Regions from separate parts of the Chryseobacterium sp. TQ-BC-N36 genome, predicted to be linked through region 2. Evidence: riboswitches for the same ligand, from Rfam matches in the RefSeq annotation. Region 2 holds a riboswitch; each other region holds the start of a gene.
What was found. Region 2 has a riboswitch for cobalamin ahead of metE (5-methyltetrahydropteroyltriglutamate--homocysteine S-methyltransferase). Riboswitches for the same ligand answer to the same signal wherever they lie in the genome.
Positions count from the first base shown of each region.

Region 1: it holds a riboswitch for cobalamin, as region 2 does, so the genes downstream of both, AC3FI7_RS18295 (TonB-dependent receptor plug domain-containing protein) here and metE (5-methyltetrahydropteroyltriglutamate--homocysteine S-methyltransferase) in region 2, are expected to answer to the same signal.
Region 3: it holds a riboswitch for cobalamin, as region 2 does, so the genes downstream of both, AC3FI7_RS10015 (acyl-CoA thioesterase) here and metE (5-methyltetrahydropteroyltriglutamate--homocysteine S-methyltransferase) in region 2, are expected to answer to the same signal.

Region 1 is NZ_CM178175.1:4,078,199-4,085,102, reverse strand. It holds gene AC3FI7_RS18300 (YncE family protein) at 1-222, opposite strand, end outside; gene AC3FI7_RS18295 (TonB-dependent receptor plug domain-containing protein) at 219-2,252, opposite strand; cobalamin riboswitch at 2,362-2,547, opposite strand; gene AC3FI7_RS18290 (transporter) at 2,639-3,586, opposite strand; gene AC3FI7_RS18285 (cytochrome-c peroxidase) at 3,599-4,648, opposite strand; gene AC3FI7_RS18280 (MbnP family protein) at 4,641-5,471, opposite strand; gene AC3FI7_RS18275 (hypothetical protein) at 5,674-6,042, opposite strand; gene AC3FI7_RS18270 (superoxide dismutase) at 6,047-6,721, opposite strand; gene AC3FI7_RS18265 (SCO family protein) at 6,902-6,904, opposite strand, start outside.
Region 2 is NZ_CM178175.1:367,562-374,465, forward strand. It holds gene AC3FI7_RS01550 (TonB-dependent receptor) at 1-261, shown strand, start outside; gene AC3FI7_RS01555 (bacteriocin-like protein) at 363-509, opposite strand; gene AC3FI7_RS01560 (bacteriocin-like protein) at 535-678, opposite strand; gene AC3FI7_RS01565 (alpha/beta fold hydrolase) at 950-1,822, shown strand; gene AC3FI7_RS01570 (VOC family protein) at 1,875-2,249, shown strand; gene AC3FI7_RS01575 (hypothetical protein) at 2,334-2,876, shown strand; gene AC3FI7_RS01580 (Lrp/AsnC family transcriptional regulator) at 2,952-3,413, opposite strand; cobalamin riboswitch at 3,607-3,792, shown strand; gene metE (5-methyltetrahydropteroyltriglutamate--homocysteine S-methyltransferase) at 3,963-6,266, shown strand; gene AC3FI7_RS01590 (hypothetical protein) at 6,434-6,904, shown strand, end outside.
Region 3 is NZ_CM178175.1:2,241,065-2,247,968, forward strand. It holds gene AC3FI7_RS09995 (endonuclease MutS2) at 1-1,827, shown strand, start outside; gene AC3FI7_RS10000 (T9SS type A sorting domain-containing protein) at 1,889-2,953, opposite strand; gene AC3FI7_RS10005 (ATP-binding cassette domain-containing protein) at 3,426-4,088, shown strand; gene AC3FI7_RS10010 (hypothetical protein) at 4,119-4,919, shown strand; cobalamin riboswitch at 4,954-5,133, shown strand; gene AC3FI7_RS10015 (acyl-CoA thioesterase) at 5,250-5,633, shown strand; gene AC3FI7_RS10020 (hypothetical protein) at 5,798-6,904, shown strand, end outside.

The DNA.
Region 1 (6,904 bases), 1.6 Mb from region 2:
GTAGATATTTCTGTAATAGGTTCCTTTGGTATAATCAAAAAAATCCAGGGTACATTTATTACTTCCCATATTCCCTTCATTGAGCATATAAAACCCCTTTATTGCAGTATTTTCTGAAGGAAGTCCTTCTACCACTTCCTGGCGGACGATGATATCATCTGTACGGCATGAGGTAAGAAAAGCTAATACCAGAAATAAAAAGTAAAAGTTTATTTTTCTCATAAAGTGAAGTTTAGAATAAGTTTAAAGTTTCTTCCGGGCATAGGGTAATTGATAACAACATCATAGTATTGATTGAAAATATTATTCATCTCAAGGCTTACTTTAAATTGATGATTCGCCCAGTTGAATTTTTTCTGAACTGACAGATCGTGAGTATACCAGGGCTGCACATAATTGTACTGAATATTGTCCTGATTCACATCATATCTTTCTCCTACGTACATCGCACTGTAATTGAAGCTCCAGTCTTTGTAATCTGCCATAAGGCTGAAAGATCCGCTGTGCCATGGTGTATAAGGAATCTGATTGCGATAAAAGGTATCTTCCGGATCACTCATATCTCTTGCGCTTTGGTAAGTGTAGGAAAGTAAAGGTCTAAAGGTTACTTTTCCCAGCTGAAGTTCGGTCTGTACATTGACATCAGCTCCTATGATTTCCACCATTCCAAGGTTCATCATCAGCCATCGGAACATGCTTCCGTTAGGAGCGGCTACAATTTTATCCTGTACTTTGTTGTAGTAGCCGTCTGCTTTAGCATAAAAGGTTTTAAAGAAACGGTTGTTATAATTCTTCTGATAGGTAAATCCGAGGTCATACTGGTTGGTAAACTCCGGTTTCAGGTAAGTGTTTCCGATATTGGTATAATACAGATCATTAAAGGTTGGAAGCCTGAAAATTCTTTTATAGAATGCCCTTAGGGTAAGCTCAGGAATTTTTTCAGGCTGATAGCTCATAAAAACGGCAGGTGTCCACTCTCTGGCATCTCCCGGTCTTTTGTTTTTTCTTACTTCTTCAAACGTAAAAGTTCCTAAAAGACTTCCCAGGATTTTGAGCCTGTTCCACTGATACGTTGTCGCCAATGCTACCAATGTGGTGTAACGTGTAGGATAAGAGAAGTTATCCAGATTAGCATCGAGATTATTATACTGGAAATCTCCACTCAGACTGACATCCCAATTGGGTGTAATTGAATAGATATTCGATGAGGAAAGGTAAAGTTCTCTTTGGATATAGGTATTATCGGTATGAATAATAGACTGCGAACGAACTGTATCCATAAAATGGGTATAATCGTAAGCGAATTTTGCTTTCAGCTGTGTTTCAAATTTCGGGAACAGTTTTTTTCTCAGGTTGGCTTGCACAAAATAATTTTCATCGTAAAGTCTTGCCCCTCTTCCTCCAAAACGACCATTGACAATAGGAGCCGGCATCCCACGGTCCGAAATATAACCATATCCCCTGATATTCCAGCTTCCGTTATTTAAAGCTCCGTTGAAAGAGGTTTCAAAGCGTTTTGCTTTAATATCTGAATCCTGTCTCTTTGCAATAGTATCATACGCCTGCTGGCCGTCAGGATATTTCTTTGCATACCTAAATCTGTAAATCCCGTCACTCTGCATAAATTCTCCACTGAAACTGGCAGAAATCCTGTCTGAAATTTTCTGCTCCAACCGGAATGACGGATTAAAGAGATCAATGGAAGCACTTTTTGTCCTTATCACGAGATTGGTCTTTCTCGTTCCTTTAAATACAGGAGTTTTTGGCTGTAAATAGATGGATCCTGAGGATCCGAAATCTTTTGCTGGCTGAAAAATTTCACTTTTCTGTCCATTATATAATGATATTTCTTCCAGATCATCCAATGAATATCTTCCAAGATCCACCAGTCCGTTTTGCGCATTCCCCAATTGAATTCCATCATAGAAAACTCCCACATGCTGGCTTCCCATACTTCGGATATTAATGGTTTTCAAACCTCCTATCCCACCATAATCCTTGATCTGAACCCCTGAAAAATACCGGAGTGCATCAGCTACAGAATGACTGTTCAGTCTCTCAAGCACTTCCCCCTGCATGGTTTGTGCCGGAATGATTTCTTTAAAATTCTTTTTATAAAGATTGATTCCTTTAATGGTCTCTTCCTGAAGACTGTCTTTTTTCCTGGTTTGAGAAGACAAAAGTTGAGATGTGATCACCAATATTGTGAAAACAGCTTTATGAATTGCAGAAGTAGTTAGTTTTGCCGCCATTAGCTCATTTAGTATCATGAAGACGCTAATGGATATAAGAATACAACGACAAAGCACAGCTGTCACTGCACAGAATCATTGATGTCCTAAGCTTTATTCCACGAAAGCGTCAAACGATTATTGTCTGGCAGGTCTTCTGACTTACTCCATTTTTGAAATCCTTCCCATTAAAAAAACAGTGGATATATTTTTCAAAAACTTTGGTGTGGAGCTTACAGCAGCGGGTCTGTTCCGGATTTTCACCGGATTCCCTTTTAAGAGCTTTTTACGGCTCACCAAATTCCGGCAAAGATAAATAATTATTCCTAATACCCAACTAAAATCATGATTGATAAACAATTAAAGCTCCCGGAGGAGCTTTAACATGATTTTATTGAGGGTACACTTTAAATTCCAATATTCAGGAAAATACTGAATCTTGATTTTGCTTCAATATCTCCTCCTGCAAGATGGGTGTACATGGGAAGCATCATTTCACTTCCCAGACTCAGCTTTTTATAAGAAGCTTCAAATCCTAATTTCCCATACAAAGCACTTCCCGCAGTATTGGGCAATGCTTCGTCAAACTGTTTGTTCTGAGCATACACTTCTCCCTGAACTCCTGTTTTTACAGAAAAAATAGATTTTTCATTTCCTGCGACCTGATAAAAGCCCGTTGCAGCGTAGTTCCACTGATTTCCAAATCGGTAGTTTTTCTTATTCTCTGTTTTGACGGTATAATCCGTATTGACCAATACTGCCACTTTATTTTTCTGAAATTTATAATTCAAAGCGGCCTGATAATCCCAGCTTCCTGTTCCCAGCTGAAAACTTGGGTTAACTCCGGATGCTCCTTTTTCATCAAACTTTCCCAGAGGAATTTTCACGCCCAAGCCTCCGCTCAGATGATGGAAATTATCTTTAGAACTCATCAGCTGATAAATTCCCATCAGGTTCAGGTCTCCTATCCCATTTATTTTGATATCTCCCTGCATCGTTTTCTTCTCATGAAAATGGAAGGGCAGGCTTGCATAAACACTCAGTTTTTTCGTCACCGGAATCTTTCCCCAAAGCTGCAGGGTATTGAAATACTGATCCTGCGTAAGATCTTTTACAAATAAGTTTTCTTTGGCTTTGTAATGCTGGGCAAAGTATTTGATTCCAACAAACTGTGGATTCAGCAAAGATTCAAAGCCGGAAGATCCGTTTCCTGCCGCACAGCCACAGGCATCACAATCATCATCAAAATTGAATCTGCCAAAGGTTTCCGGGGCAATGTATGCACTGTCTCTAATGGTCTTCGCCTGATACTGACTCAACAGGATCAAACTTATGATTACTATAATCTTCTTCATGTTTTCTATAAATTATTCTGCAAATTTTGGATTGGATATAAAACTTTTATCCGATAGTGTTTTCAGGAATGCAATGATCGATTGTTTTTCCTGATTGTTCATCGCAATTCCTGTATGACCGTTCTGCTTCAGCTGCAGATCAAGATTCGGATTATCTTCCACCTGGTCCGAATAGAAATTAAGTACTGCCTCCAAGGTGTAAAATCTTCCGTCATGCATATAAGGTGCTGTATATTCTACATTTCTTAAGCTAGGAACCCGAAATTTCATCCAGTCTCCCTGGTTAAGAGTAACTCTGTAGCGTCCGGCATCTTTGAATTCCGTATTGTAATACATTCCTGTATTTCTGAAATTTTCATCAGTAAACAGTTCTCCACTATGACAGGAAGCACATTTCTGTCCAAACAAAGCCATTCCCTGAGATTCTGCCGAAGTCAGCTGCTCTTTTCCCTGTCTGAATCTGTCATATTTTGAATCTGCTGAGATCAGGGAAGCCATAAACTGTGACAATGCCTTTAGGATTCTTTCTCCGGTAATCGTTTCATCACCATAAGCTTCCCTGAACAGTTTTTTATACTTCTGGTCATCTTTTATTTTTGAAATAGCCTCCGGTATGGAACTGTCCATTTCATTGACATCTGTAATCGGGCTGATTGGCTGTTCATTCAGGTTGTGAATCACCCCGTCCCACATATATCTTTTCAAAAAAGCCATATTCTGAATGGGTGGCGCATTCCTTATTCCGATTCTGTCGTCCACACCATGGCTTACGGTATGGCCGTGATGGGTAAAGGCATTTTCCTGTATATGACAGAAACCGCATGAAATGGTATTATTTCTGGAAAGCCTGCCTTCATAGAATAATTTTCGTCCCAGTTCCACTCCGTTTTTTGTCACGGGATTCATTGATTGATCGAAAGTCATTTCCGGAAAATAAGACGGAAACCGGAGGTTATAGGCTTCATCCTTCTCAAGTGGCTGAATAACCTCATCAGAGCATGAAACGAAACTTAATACCAATACAAGCAGAACGAGTATCGTTTTGATAAAAAAATTAATCATTGTGAACATGGTCTACTTTAAACATCTTTGTAAGATTATTGGTAACATCTGCCAGATGCTGGTTGGACCCCATCAGCATATCATTGGATGTGGTAAGAGTAAGTGCTTTTTCTCCGCTCAGAAACTGGTTCAGGTCTGCCAGAATATGAACAGAAGGGCGGATTTGCCCTGTTACCCTGGCCGTTGTTGGAAGACTCAATGTGATTTCCCGATAAAGATCCGGTGTATTGTTGGCTGCAGTATTACCCATATTTCCAGTGTGGTTCATGAATTCCTGAGACGGAGCATCTGCGCCATATTTCCCTTCCAGCTTTACAAAAACATAGCCGGCAGCCCATGACCATGACATTCCTTTCTGCTTGGCCTTAGTCCAGAATTCAGCCTGTCCGTCCTGCCCTAATAAGTAGGCTTTCTGGCTGATTCCCAATCCGAATCTTATTTTTTTATAATTATTTTTCGGAACCCCATCCAGGTTAAGATAGATAATTCCTGCTACCGCATCTGCCTGATCAACGATAAAAGCACCTTTATCAGGGTTATTTTCATTGTATTTAAACTCGTTCCCGTTCTCGTCTATCAGTGCGATATTACTGATGACGTATTTCAAAGCAGAGAAATTATGTTTCTGACCATTAGAAGAAGTCTGAACCGTCTGATTCAGAACAATATCTCCAACATTATTGAACCCGTTTTCAAATTTGATCTGAAGCTTTCCGGGGGTGGTATCCTGTGGATTATCATCGTCTCTGCTGCTTTCGCAGGCTACAAAAGAGAATACAGTAAAGGCAATAAAGAATAGTGATAAAAATTGAGAAATTTTCATTGTTGATTTTTTAAGTTGAATTACAATTTTTGAATGCAAAAACATTCTTTTTTTGCCACAAAAGACACAAGAATTTTTCCACTTAAGTTTATTAAGTGATAAGCTTTATGTATAATAAGAACACTTAAGCTTTTAAAAATCTTTGATTCTTAATTGATGTAAGCTTTTGTGACTTTTGTGGTTGAATATTGATAGTTTTAACTTAAAAAAGCGGCGGTTTGAAAATGTGGGTAAGAAACAGAAAAGAATAAGCTCTTTCGTAGGTAAAACTGAAATTGAGAAACATCCTTTTTTCAGCAGTAATGATCTCTGTAATTTCGGGCAGAATATAGGTATCTAGAATTTTCTGTCCTGAGTTTTTGAGTTTCTGAAAGGGTGAAGATTCCGGATCACTGGTCTTGGCGAGTTCTTTACTCAGGTAACATTTTCCGTTACAGTGAATCTCCGGCCTGTTTTTATTGATACAGAGAACTTTTACAATATAATCATAATTTACAGCATACTCCATCAATGGCACCAAAGGTCTCAGTACCATATAAAAAGTAAAAAGTATGCTGTAAAATAATTTCATCAGATTATTTCTTGCTTAAAGCTTCGTCATATCTTCTGCTGATCTCCTTCCAGTTGGTAACATTCCAGATAGCACTAAGATAATCTGCTCTTTTATTCTGATATTTTAAATAATAAGCATGTTCCCAGACATCAATTCCGAAAATAGGAGTTCCCTTCTCTTCCACAACATCCATTAAAGGATTGTCCTGATTAGGAGTTGAAGAAACGAACAATTTTCCGTTTTTATCTACAGAAAGCCACGCCCATCCTGATCCGAAGCGGTCTGCTCCTGCCTTAGACATCTTTTCTTTAAAAGCATCCATACTTCCGAAAGTTTCAGTAATGGCTTTTGCCAACTTTGCTGAAGGCTGTGTATTTTTCTGAGGCGTAAGAACCGTCCAGAACAATTCGTGGTTGTAATGACCTCCTGCATTATTTCTCACGGCTGCCGGCAGTTTTGAAACATTGGAAAGAATCTGAAACAGGGTTTCTTTTTCCTGTGGAGTTCCTGCAATCGCTTTATTCAGGTTAGCTACATAGGCTGCAGCATGTTTTGAATAATGAATTTCCATGGTCTGGGCATCAATATTCCCTTCCAAAGCATTGTAGGCATATGGCAGAGGTGTCTGCTTAAACTGAGCCAGTGCAAACTGGGCTGCGAAAACTGCACTTAAAGCAGCTATTTTCATAATCTTCATAACGTTTTTGTTTATGGTTGAACAATGTTTTTTATTAAGATGGGAGATGGAGGCTGGAAGTAATGAATGTGGTAACATAACTCCTTCAACTTCTATTTACCTTTACAGCCTTCTCAAAATCGCCAGAGCTGCATCGTCTGGAATAACTTCCGGCTTCAAATATCCAGCTTCCCTCTTTCTCTA
Region 2 (6,904 bases):
GCTCAGACACGTACAAATGCTGTTCACAGTATTGATTTTGGATGCAGTAAAACATTCTTAAAAGATAAAGCAACGGTCACATTCGATGTGAGTAACCTTTTTGAACTACGAAAGCTGAGCAGTAGAACCATGGGGACAGATTATGTGATCAATCAGACCAATATTCCCAATGCAGCCCGTTATCGGTTGACACTTGTTTATCGTCTTAATCTCAAAGATAACCAGAGTATAAGACAAGCTAAAAGTGGTAACCGTAATTAAGGGTCATCTGTAAAAGTAGAATTTCAGCTAAGATAACCCGAATAAAATACCCTGCAATTCCGACGAATTGCAGGGCTTATTTTTTAGAGAATAAGTCTTTCTTAACTTAAAATCTCACAGGGTACTATACAAATCACCCATGGGCATCTTTTTATTCCCGGAGGTGGGCAGCATGCTTCAGAGCAGCTTACCGCTCCGCCGTTAATACTCTTTAACTGGTCTCTTGAAATTTTTTTAGAATTTTTCATAGTCAAGTCATTGAATTAAACGAAATTATGGCTGGTTGCCACCTCCGCATCCATCATATGGCATGCATTGCCATTTTCCCCCAATTAAACATAGCTGACCTCCTCTGCAGTCAATACCGCCTTTAATAGTTTTCAATTCCTGTCTTTCGATTTTCTTTAAATTTTTCATAATATTTTGGAGTTTAGTTCAATCCGAAATTAGTAAATTTTTATCAACTGTTGTAGAATTATTACAAAAATATTTATTTACTAAAAAATGCTCGTATGGTATTGGGCTTAAATTTTATGAATTTATATAAATTTTGGAGCACATGTGCCTTGCTAAAAAAATCATAAAGGCCTGATGTATTTACCAAAAATCTTGTCTTGTGGCAAGTAGTATATCATCACCACTTGCTACTTTTGACTAAAAGTTTAATTGACCCAATACCAATACGATTATGAAAACTACATTCAAACTCTCCGCGCTGGTGAAATCATTATTGATGGTAACCCTTATCGTTACTGCATCCCATATGTATGGACAGAAATTAAAACCTTCTGAAAGCGGCTATGCGCCGGTTAATGGAATCAAAGTGTATTACGAAGTCTATGGAAAAGGAAAGCCTGTCGTGTTATTACATGGTGCTTTTATGACAATTGATACCAACTGGGGCGAACTGATTCCGGAACTTTCAAAAAACAGAAAAGTAATCGCTGTTGAATTACAGGGGCACGGACATACTCCGTTTTCCGAGCGAAAATTATCACATGCCATGTTAGCCAGTGATGTTACAAAAGTAATGGACTATCTGAAAATTGATAAGGCAGATGTTGCAGGATATAGCTTTGGAGGTGAGGTAGCTTATCAGTTGGCTATACAGAGTCCCGAAAGGCTTAACAAGCTGGTGATCATTTCGTCAACGTATAAAAGCAGCGGCTGGCTGCCGGAAGTAAATAAAGCATTTGAAGGGATGAAACCGGAATTCTTTACAAACAGTCCCATGCATACCGCCTATAATGCTGTAGCACCCGATAAAACAAAGTGGACAGAATTTCTGGAACAGATGATGGCTTCTGCCGGGAAGCCTTTCGACCTTGGAGACGATCATATTTCTAAAATTCCGGTGCCTGTTTTAATCATTGCAGGTGATAATGATGGACTGGATAAAACTGAGCTGTCAAAAACTTATCAATTATTGGGTGGCGGAGTTTCTGCAGACATGGGGCCTATGCCGAAATCTAAGCTGGCGGTTGTTCCGGGACAAAGCCACGTCAGTCTGATGATGCAGACTGCTACGATTCTGAACTATTTGAACAGCTTTTTGAAATAGTCTGATACAAGTAGCCTATTGAAATTAATTTACAACAGTAAAAACCTATCCTATGAATATAAAATTTGAAGCCGGAATTAATATTGCCATAAAAATTCCCAAAAATAAATATGAAAAGACAGTTCGCTTTTATAGAGATATTTTAAAGCTGAATGTTGAGGAAAAGCCGATAGATAACCCCACTGTTTCCAGAACCCATGAAGTGAAATTCGGAAACAATATCATCTGGTTAGACTGTGTGGACAATTATACTCATTCCGAAACCTGGCTGCAGCTTACGGTTGCCGATGTAGAAGCTGCTACGCAATACTTGCAGTCGAATGGTGTGGAAACCTGTGACGAAATTGAAGAACTGCCGGAAAATATGCACTGGATAACTGATCCGGCTGGTACCGTATTTAATGTGCAGCTACGTCATGAAATTTGAGCGCTTTTATAGAAAATATCATAGAGTAGATTAGCATAATTTTAATACCTTTAGCGATCAAATCATTAAAATTTTAAATAACCTATGAAGATGAAGTCTTTCCCTTTTATTATAACAGTGTTTTTTCTGGTATTGAGTATAAGTGTATTTTCTCAGAAAACGGCAGCTTTAAACTCATTGTTAGACAGAAACTTAGAATTTATTTTTCCACAGACTGCTGATAAAATCTCAAGAGCACTGAATATAAAGCCTGTTTTTTATGAAGATGCGAATGAAGAAAAATATGTAAAATGGCCTATGAAAACAGGATTGGAAATGTATAGCAGCCTGGGAAAGGATAATACTGTTAATGAAATGTTTTTTGCCACTTCAGATAACAAACCTCTGGTAGTAGAAGGGCTGCCTTTCGGTCTTATCATGAACAAAAGTACTTTGCAGGACTGTAAAACCAAGTTCAGTAAATATGGTGCGAAGACACAGAAAATGGGAGCCGGCAGTGAATTTCCGGGAGGATCAAAACTGATTTTTAAAAAAGGGAAACATTATGCAACGTTGCATTTTGACAGTAAAAACCTGTTAAAATCATTAAGCTTAACAACAGAAGTTATAAATCCGGCAGCAAATTAACCTGAACCGTAAAAAATATTACAAAATCCGTCATTATTTGATGGATTTTCATTTTAAGGTGAACTTTAGAGAAGATTATATCGTCAGCCCATGGTTGTTTTTCACCTCAGCCATGACAAATGTACTGTGTGTGCTTCCTATAGAATCTACAGATCCAAGTTTATTAAAGACAAAATCCTGGTAATGCTTCATATCCCTTACCTGTACTTTCAGAAGGAAATCAAAATCTCCTGAAATATTGTAGCATTCGGCTACTTCTTCAATTTCCAGAATTTCTTTTACAAAATCATAGCCAACAGATCTGTCATGGATTTTCAGCTTGATCTGACAGAAAACCGTGAAGCCACGGTTCAGTTTTTCAGCATCCAGAACTGCTGCATACCTTTTAATAAAACCTTCCTGTTCCAGCCTTTTTACTCTTTCAAAAACCGGTGAAGTAGAGAGACTGATTTCTTTTGCAAGTTCTTTGACGGTCAGTTTGGCATTTTTCTGGAGCAGCCTGAGCAGCTGTAAATCCTTGTCATCGAGTTGTTCCACAGAATATTATTCTTTTAAATTATAAAAACATTCAAATGTACAGAATTATATGCTTTTATATGTGATTTTTGAAGTTTTATTTGCTTAATTTTATTTATTTGATTGTATTTTTATTCTGTATTGTTAATTTTACACAAAATTAAAGACTTTTACTGATGATGGTGTCAGAAGTAAAAGTACGTTCTTTATAGATACTTCATCAAACAGGAAAGGTTTTACTTAAGGTAGATTAATAGGGAATCGTGTGAGAATCACGAGCTGTCGCGCAACTGTAAGTAACATGCCAAAGGTTTCTGTCCTAGCATATCCACTGCCAAAAACGGGAAGGATGACAGAAGCTGTTACAAGTCAGGAGACCTGCCTTTACTGAATTGACAATGCTTTCGCGGTCTGAAGCTTTTAGGTCATACAGATGATATATCAGATAATACATGCTCTCCTGGGAGAAGCTGTATTCTGCTATGTCACTTTCCTGAAATTTCTATTCGTTAATGCATTCTGAAGCATTTAAAAAGACTTTACATCAAGTTTAATATAAAAGTTTAAAAAATGCAAACTCACATTCTGGGCTATCCGCGTATTGGTAGCAAGAGAGAACTCAAAAAAGCCTGCGAGCAATATTGGTCAGGCAAAATTCTTCTGGAAGAACTTCTGAATACAGGAAGAAATATCTGTAACCAAAACTGGAATATTCAGAAAGAGGCAGGAGTAGATCTTATCCCGTGTAATGATTTTTCATATTACGATCAGGTATTGGATATGAGTCTTGTTGTAGGAGCAATCCCGGCACGTTATCATGAAGTAATACTTAAAAAGAATAATTCTGAGCTGGATCTTTACTTTGCGATGGCAAGAGGATACCAGAAAGAAGGACTGGATATTACAGCGATGGAAATGACCAAATGGTTCGATACCAATTATCATTACATCGTTCCTGAATTTTATAAAAACCAGCAGTTTAAACTGAGCTCAGATAAAATTTTCAATGAATTTGCGGGAGCAAAACAGTCTGGAATTATTGCAAAACCAGTCATTATCGGTCTTGTTTCTTATCTGTTACTGGGAAAAGAAAAAGAAGATGGATTTGATAAGCTTGATCTGGCCGGAAATCTTCTACCGGTCTATACAGAGATTTTGGCCAGGTTACAGGATCAGGGTGCGGAGTGGATTCAGTTTGATGAACCTTTTTTAGCACTGGACCTGACAGAAAAAGCAAAAGAAACCTATCATTTTGTTTATGCTGAATTAAGAAAACGTTTTCCAAAGCTGAAATTTATTATTGCCACTTATTTTGAGGGATTGAGAGATAATGCCTCATTGGCTGTTTCACTTCCGGTAAATGTACTGCATATTGATCTTGTCAGAAATCCTGAACAGCTGGAGGGTATTCTGAATAGTATTCCTGAAAATTTAAGTCTTTCATTAGGAGTGGTTGATGGAAGAAATATCTGGAAAAATGATTATGAAAAGTCACTGTCTTTCATCGGAAAAGCTGTTGAAAAATTAGGATCTGAAAGGATTTTGATTGCTCCATCATGTTCATTGCTTCATTCTCCTTGCGATCTTGATTTTGAGACCGGCCTAAATCCTGAAATTAAGAACTGGCTGGCTTTTGCTAAACAGAAAGTGAAAGAAATTGTCACGCTTAAAGAACTGGTATCAGGTACAGAAAGTAAAGAAATTCTTGAAGCATTGAAAGACAATAAAAAAGCAATTGAGAGCAGAAGAACTTCTTCTCTTATTCATAATGAGCAGGTGAAGAAAAGAGCAGACACTGTAACAGAAAAGGATGCCCAAAGAATCAATACCTTCAGGATCCGTAAAGAACAGCAGCAGAAAGTATTACAGCTTCCTTTATTCCCGACAACTACTATCGGATCATTCCCGCAGACGGCAGAGGTAAGAAGCTGGAGAGCGAAATTTAAAAAAGGAGAACTGACAGCAGAGCAGTATGACACGTTACTGAAAGAAGAAACACAGAGAACAATCCGCTGGCAGGAAGATATCGGAATTGATGTGTTGGTTCATGGAGAATTTGAGCGTAATGACATGGTGGAATATTTCGGAGAACAGCTGGAAGGATTTGTATTTACTAAAAACGGTTGGGTACAAAGTTATGGAAGCCGCTGTGTAAAGCCTCCTGTGATCTTCGGTGATGTTTCCCGACCGGCTCCAATGACGGTATATTGGTCCCAATATGCACAATCCCAGACTGAAAAGTGGGTAAAAGGAATGCTTACAGGACCTGTTACGATTTTACAATGGTCTTTTGTACGTGATGACCAGCCCCGTTCAGAAACATGTAAGCAGATTGCATTGGCGATTCGTGATGAAGTAGCAGATCTGGAAAAGGCCGGAATCAGAATTATTCAGATTGATGAGCCTGCAATAAGAGAAGGTCTTCCGCTAAGAAAAACTGACTGGCAGAGCTACCTGAAATGGGCAGTGGAAGCCTTCAGAATTTCAGCAAGTGGAGTGGAAGATGCTACCCAAATTCATACCCATATGTGTTATTCTGAGTTTAATGACATTATTGAAAATATCGCTGATATGGATGCAGACGTGATTACAATAGAATGTTCCCGTTCCCAGATGGAGCTGCTGAATGCCTTTGCAGACTTCAAATATCCCAATGAAATAGGCCCCGGAGTATACGATATCCATTCACCAAGAGTTCCGTCAAAAGAAGAAATGATCGGACTGCTCAGAAAAGCTCAAAATGTAATTCCTGCTGATCAGCTTTGGGTAAATCCGGACTGTGGGCTTAAAACAAGGCATTGGGAAGAAACCGAAAAAGCTCTGATTGCAATGGTGGCAGCAGCTAAAGAAGCCTCTGTAGAATATGCACTTTAAAAAAACTTACAATAATTAGATTCAATTCAGATCGTGTTATGATTTTCATAGCACGATCTGTTATTGTAAAGGATAAAACATGGATAAAATGTAATACTGTATTTGTTTTTATATCTTATTTTTGCTGACGAAAAACCTATAACCAACAAACTACATATTTTAAAATCATGAAAGAATCATTTCCTGAAATGAGATCAGAAACCTATAGTCCCGAATATATAGCCAGATGGAGATGGAGCATTGTTACTCTTTTTGCAGTCATCGCTGTTATTTTATTGGGTTTCTTTATTGATGCTGTTTCATCTCCCTCTACAGATGAGGCTGCTATGATATTCCTTCTCCTTTTTTGTATTGCAGGATCACTGGCGGGTTGGCTGGCCTATGAAATGATCAGAAATAAGGATGAGAAAATCAGCGGTCTGCTCATCAATCATCAGGGAATTCTGTTTCTTAACAGGAACGATAAAGTATTGTCAGCAATCAAATATTATGATCTGGTAAAAAGTGATAATCCCTATACAAAGGATATATTTTCTGAATCCCGGGCTTCCGGAAAATACAGTGATTTTAGAAAAAACCTCTATGTTCATGAAAAGGATGAAAACCAGAAATCTAAAAAGAAACTGGTCAGCCTGGAT
Region 3 (6,904 bases), 1.9 Mb from region 2:
TTCCCTACCATGCCGGAAACTTTTCCTACTTTATTGGAAGAAGTTTCTGTACTGGAATTCAGAAAAGAGATCATTGAGAAAGTTGATAAGGTTTTTAACCGTTTTGGTGAGGTAAAAAATGAAGCTTCCCCGGCTCTGAAAGGGATAAGAACTGAAATCCAGCATGCTAAAAAAGCGATCCAGGAAAATTTCAACCGTGCACTTACCACCTATGGACAGAGTGACTTTCTGGATGATATCCGGGAAACGATTATTGATGACCAGAGGGTTCTGGCTGTAAAATCAGGATTCAAAAAAAGAGTTGCCGGAAGAACATTAGGAATATCCAAAACAGGTTCCATTACTTATATTCAGCCGGACAGTGTTGTAAAGCATTACTTCAAACTTCGTGAAAATGAAGAGGAAGAGAAAAAAGAAATCGATAAAGTTCTACGTAAACTTACCGCAGAATTGGCAGAATTTCAACCTCAGCTATGGAGATATCAGGTTTATATTTTTGATCTTGACCTTACCAGGGCGAAGGCGAAATTTGGTGAACTGATCAACGGAGTTCTTCCGAAAATCAATCATCATAAAACACTGAGATTAAGAGATGCCTATCATCCTCTGTTATGGTTAAGAAACAAAATAGAGAATAAAACGATTCATCCACAGACGCTTACCTTAACTGAGCACAACAGAATCATCTGTATTTCCGGTCCCAATGCCGGAGGAAAATCAATTACCCTGAAAACGGTAGGATTATTACAGCTGATGATTCAGAGTGGCATCCTGGTTCCTGTTCATCCAAAATCTGAAATGTTTTTCTTTGAGAAGATCATGACTGATATTGGAGATAACCAGTCCATTGAAAACCACTTATCGACTTATTCTTCAAGGTTGAAGAAAATGTCGGGAATCATCCGAGAAGCAGATGCCAATACGCTTCTGCTTATTGATGAATTCGGTACCGGTTCTGATCCTGAGCTGGGAGGTGCCCTGGCAGAAAGCTTCATGGAATTTTTCTATGATAAAAAAAGTTTTGCCATCATCACGACACACTATACCAATATTAAACTGGTGATAGAGCAGCTTCCGAATGCCCAGAACGCAGCAATGCTCTTTAATGAAGAAACATTGGAACCCATGTATAAGCTGGAAGTAGGACAGGCAGGAAGTTCATTTACCTTTGAAGTTGCAGAAAAGAATAAAATTCCAAGGTTTATCATCCATTCTGCCAAGAAAAAGGTAGAACATGATATTGTTAATCTTGACAAAACGATTGTAAAACTGCAGCAGGAAAAATTTGAGGTCGAAAAACTGAAATCCGATCTTGCAGAAAGAAAAGAATCCGTAGAAGATAAGCGTGATAACCTCCAGAAACTGAATGACCAGCTTCAGCAGAAGCTTTTCAATTTTCAGAAACTATACGAAGAGGAACACCGCAAACTTCAGTTCGGAAATAAAATTGAAGCATTCATCGACAGCTATACCAAAGGTAAGTCCAGAAAAGATGTTGTAAAAGATTTTGTCAAACTTCTTGAACAGGAGAAATTCAGAAAATTAGGCACGGATAAGGATGAGTCCAAACGTCTGCAGGTTGTTAAGAGAAAAATCACCCAGCAGCTGAAAAAAGAGGAAGTGATTGAAAAAATTGCTGAAACGAATGAAAGACTGGAAGAAAAACGTAAAACTGACCGTGCTGCATGGATGAAAGTCGGACAGCGTGTCCGTATTACGGGAAGCACCAGTGTAGGAACCATTGAAAAAATTTCACGCAACAAAGTGATCGTCAATTATGGAACTTTCAAGACCACGATTGATGCGGATGAACTTGAGAGAATTTAATTAATCCAAGGATTAAATATGCTAATACTAAGAGAGCCCTTTTCAGGGCTCTCTCTTTTATTTATTTCTTAATGAATTTTAATCTCGCTGCTTTGTCTTTCAGATGAATAAAATAAACTCCTTTTGATAAATGATGTACATCTATTTTATAATTATAAATTTTCCCTTCTCCTGATTTCTGTCCTGCAGCATTATAAATTTCATAATCCGTCGATTCTGAAACTCCTGAAATATTTAAAATATCACCAACAGGATTTGGATAAATATTTATTTCACGATTTATCATCTCACGTTCATTAACATTCAAACTTACAGGATCAATAAATTCAACTTCATAATCCTGTATTTCTGCTGTAGGTCCACAATTTGAAAAATAAGGTGTCGTATTAGATATGACTCTCATAGCAACTTTACAATCCACCTGTCCGGCCTGTAGAGGTACATTAAAAGTTGCTGTAGGATTCATATCAGTACTATTACTTGAGTATAAGATTCTTTCAGTAGAATCGAATGCTCTATCACCATTGTAATCAATCCAAATTCCTATAGTAGTTGGATTTTGAGTAGCAGGTCCGGCTTTAGTTACAGAAATTGCGTTATTAGTACTTCCACGAACCAATTTTACCTTACGAGTAGGATCAGAGCGATAATCAGCATAAGCCTTTGTCCCTGTTGAACTACTTGTCATTGAAGGCAAATCTGTAGCATTTAGTGTAATATTAGATGCATATAAATAAGGAGTAATTGTTGCTGTAGAATTTTCCATACAATACCACATAGGAGTTGTAAATATAACGGGAGCTGAATATCCTCCTCCAGCCTGCACATAACTTACTTTTACTTCATAAGTGGTACATTGTGTCAAATTAGTAATAGTTATACTGTTGCTTGTAGTGTAATTTGTACCACCTGATCCCGGAAGACCAACCTTATTATAAGATACTGTACTTCCTGTACCAATTTGAGGAGTCCAGGAAACAGTAGCACTCGTAGGGGTTATATCCGTAACCGTAACACTTGCTGGTGGTAACAATAATGAACTTGTATTTTCTTTACCCTTCAATACATTACATTGATAAAACGAAATAATTGACAAAAGAAATAATAGAACTAGTTTTTTGATCATGATTATAGCTTAAAATATTAACACCAAATTTAGCCAAAATTTTAAATAAATTTAATGAATATTCAGAATACCAATCTTTTTAAGTTATGTAATAATAATAATAATAATAATAATATATTACCCCATTATTATTTTCTTTTTAATACATTTGAAATTCAGCTATAAAATATCAGACAGCCATTCTAAATATATTGAACATGGTCAGAAACTTTACTATTCTTTGGATTTTTTATAAAAAAATCCTTATTCCTGCCTTGCTGTTTTCATTACTTATTTCTTTTTTGCTCCCCTACCGGTTGGAAACATTTGGATTAAGCTTTCTTTTAATTTTACCGGTTCTTCATTACTTTATTTATGAGTTAAGGTTTAAAAGCGAATATTACTTTTATGCCAATTTAGGATTTTCAAGGCCTTTTCTTTGGGCAGGAACGATCGTATTGGGACTCTTTGTAAAAATTATAATATTGTTCTTATGAGTAAGCTTCATGTTGATAGTATTACAAAATCTTTTAATGAAAGAAAAATTCTGCAGGATATTTATATAGGATGCGAAACAGGGCAAGTCATAGGCCTTCTTGGCAGAAATGGAAGCGGAAAGTCAACACTGTTAAAAATCATCTCCGGAATTGAGCATGGTGATACTCAGTTTATAAGATGTGACAACAAAATTTTGAGAACCATACCTAATAGAAAAAACAGAATTTCCTATTTACCACAGGATCTTTTTTTACCAAAATATATAAAAATAAAAAATCTGATTCCTCTTTTTTGTAATCAAAGGAATACTGAGCTGCTTTTTACTTCAGAATTTGTACAGCCTTTCCTTCATGAAAAACCTAAAAACCTTTCCAAAGGCGAACAGAGAATTATTGAAACGCTGATGATCATTTATTCTGAAGCTGACTTTATTTTACTGGACGAGCCATTCCATAGTCTTTCTCCCAAGGTTACTGAAGAACTAAAGAAAAACATTCATCAGGAATCAGCATATAAAGGCTTTATCATTTCTGATCATAATTTTAAAGATGTTATGGATATTTCCGGTCTTATATATCTGCTTTCTGAGGGTCACCTGAAACAAATAAAAGATTTAAGCGAACTGCAGCGTTATAATTATATTCCGAAAAGCATTTAATTTATATATTTGAAGAATCAAAAAATTTTCATGATGACTTTCATAAACAAAGCATTCTATTTATCCGCTTTCAGTATTTTTTCTTTAGCTTTTGTAAAAGGACAGAACAAAGTTCCTTTCGGAGTGGTAAAAGCTGAGGAAGGATATGCCAATGTACGGGTTCATAAAGACAATTACAGAAAAATTGTGGACAAGATCCGTATGCGTAAAGGTGATGTATTTGTTTATGTAAAGCCTGCTCCCGGAGAAACAGAATGGATCTGGATCAAATATCCTGAAAAGCAGGATGATGACAAACCGTTTGTACGTTATGAAACGCTTGATAAAGAAGGAATGGTGAATAAAGAACGTATTGCTTATATTGATCAGCTTCCTGCCTATACTCCCTCCAAATCCAAAAACGGAAGATCACTTATTTTCACCGATAATTCTGATCCTAAAATTCCAACTTCCCAAAGAAGCAAAGTGGTGATTGATATCTATCCTTCCAATGCAGGATACCGTAAAAAGGAAAAAGACGCTGATGGGAAACTTCTTACCATTGATAAAGTAAAGCCCTGGGGAATTGGAAATGACCTTCCTGAAGGAATGACTGAAATCAAATCAATCAGGGTACAACAGCCCGGAAGAGGTTCTGTTTTTGTAAGAGAAGCCATCAAAAACATGTTCCAGCCTACCATGGATTTTGAGAACGTTGGAGTAACTTCCCTTGATAACGATAATATTTTCCTGTATATGATCAACGGCTCAGGAGAAAACAGATACACAACATTGTGGACCATCAAGAAAGGAAGAGTAATCAGCCAGATTATTTATCATAATCCGGAATAAATTCATTATTTTTGCATCCGAAAAAGTTTTACGCTTATTCATCACAGAAATTGGTTCTGCATCACTGCAGATTAAAAGGGAACCGTGTGAAAATCACGGACTGTCGCGCAACTGTAAGTAACTGAAGTCTTTATCAAAGATCCACTGTGCGAGGCATGGGAAGGAGATAAATGATGTTACAAGTCAGGAGACCTGCCTTTTTCTTAAACATGTAACTTTCGCGGTCTGAAGTTGTATTGATCTGATGAATTGTTTCAGGAATTCTCCAAATTCCTGTGATTATTCTGTTGTTTTAATATCATTTCATATCGCTTTAATTAATAATGATATATGACTACAGAAGAAAGAATTGAAGCATCCGAAACCAGAATCTTTAAAGCGGTTTTCCCTAACACAACCAATCATTACGACACCCTTTTTGGTGGTACGGCCATGCAGTTGATGGACGAAGTCGCTTTTATCACCGCAACCCGTTTTGCCAGAAAAAGAGTAGTAACGGTAAGCAGTGACAAGATCGATTTCAAAAAACCTATTCCTGCCGGAACTATTGTGGAACTGATCGGGAAAGTTTCCTATGTAGGAAAAACCAGTATGAAAGTAAACGTTGAAATTTACACTGAGCAGATGTATTCCTACGAAAGAGAAAAAGCCATAGTAGGTGATTTTACTTTTGTAGCGATTGATGAATTCAAGAAACCAATCCAGATACTATAAATACTAAAAGTTTCGGGCGGCCTCTGGCCGCCCGAAACTTTCCCCGAAGCAATATAATATATCTTCATTAAACAATGATTGGAATTCATTACGTTTTTCTTTAATTTTAGCCCTCGGGAAATTATTCTTACTATTTCCCAAAACTATAGAAGAACTGATATTACATGAAAAAAATTATTTTAATCATTACACTCGTCCTTTCAGTATCATTAGCAGCACAAAGAGACGTAAAAATTGAACTCCCGGAAAGTTACGAATTGGGAAATATCATTTTAGCACTCACAGAATACGGTAAAACAGATCCATATGACGTTCAGAAAGTTTCTCCGTATTATGATGAAATTATGTCTTATTTTGAGCCTGTAAAAGATCACCCACTCTTAAAAAAAGTAAATTATTCAAGAAAAGACTGGAAAAAATTTCTGGGCTTCCGTACTGACTTTTATGCTTTTTCATTTGATGGAAATGGATTGCTTACGAGAGATTTTCCATTCAATTCATTTGGTCCCAAAGAAGTGGATGAAAATCTGGAACTGATCAATGATTTTGTGAAGAAATCAAATTACAGGGCTTTTTATAAAAATCACCAGCAGTTTTACCATTCTTTAATTGCCAATTACAAAGAGTATTATTACATCAATGATACCTATGCTTTTTTGGATAAAATAGCAGAAAGACCTGCCAATGAAGGAGGTAAAAAGTACATTATCGCCATTTCTCCTTTGGTAGGCGGGCAGAATTGCCATAGAGATATCAACAGCTCCTTAACTGTTGACTTTCCTAATATCGGAGAAGATCTTATCCTTGGAAATCTAAAAGATAATCTTGCAAGAAGGATTCTTGATAATCACACTGTATTTTCGGAAATAGACCATGGCTATGTGAATCCTGTTTCTGATAAGTACTCAAAGGAAATAGCAGCAAACTTCAATCTGGCAAATTGGGATAAAAACTCAGGATATCCGGGTATCAATTCATTTAATGAGTATATGACATGGGCTGTTTACGACTTATTTATCAGAGAAAAATTTCCAAAAGAAAAAACGGACAGTCTTTCTGCAATCTATCATAAAGTGAATATCAGACGTGGATTTATTGCTCAGAATTTATTTTCTGAAAAGGTTATACAGCTTTACAAAAAGCATAAAAGCCTGGACAAGCTGTACACTCCATTATTACAATGGACGAAGACAACAGGAAAGAAAATTTCACAGCCTTCCGTAGTTAATGCCAACAACAAAGATTTTAAGAAAGTTGACCTCAGCAATGTG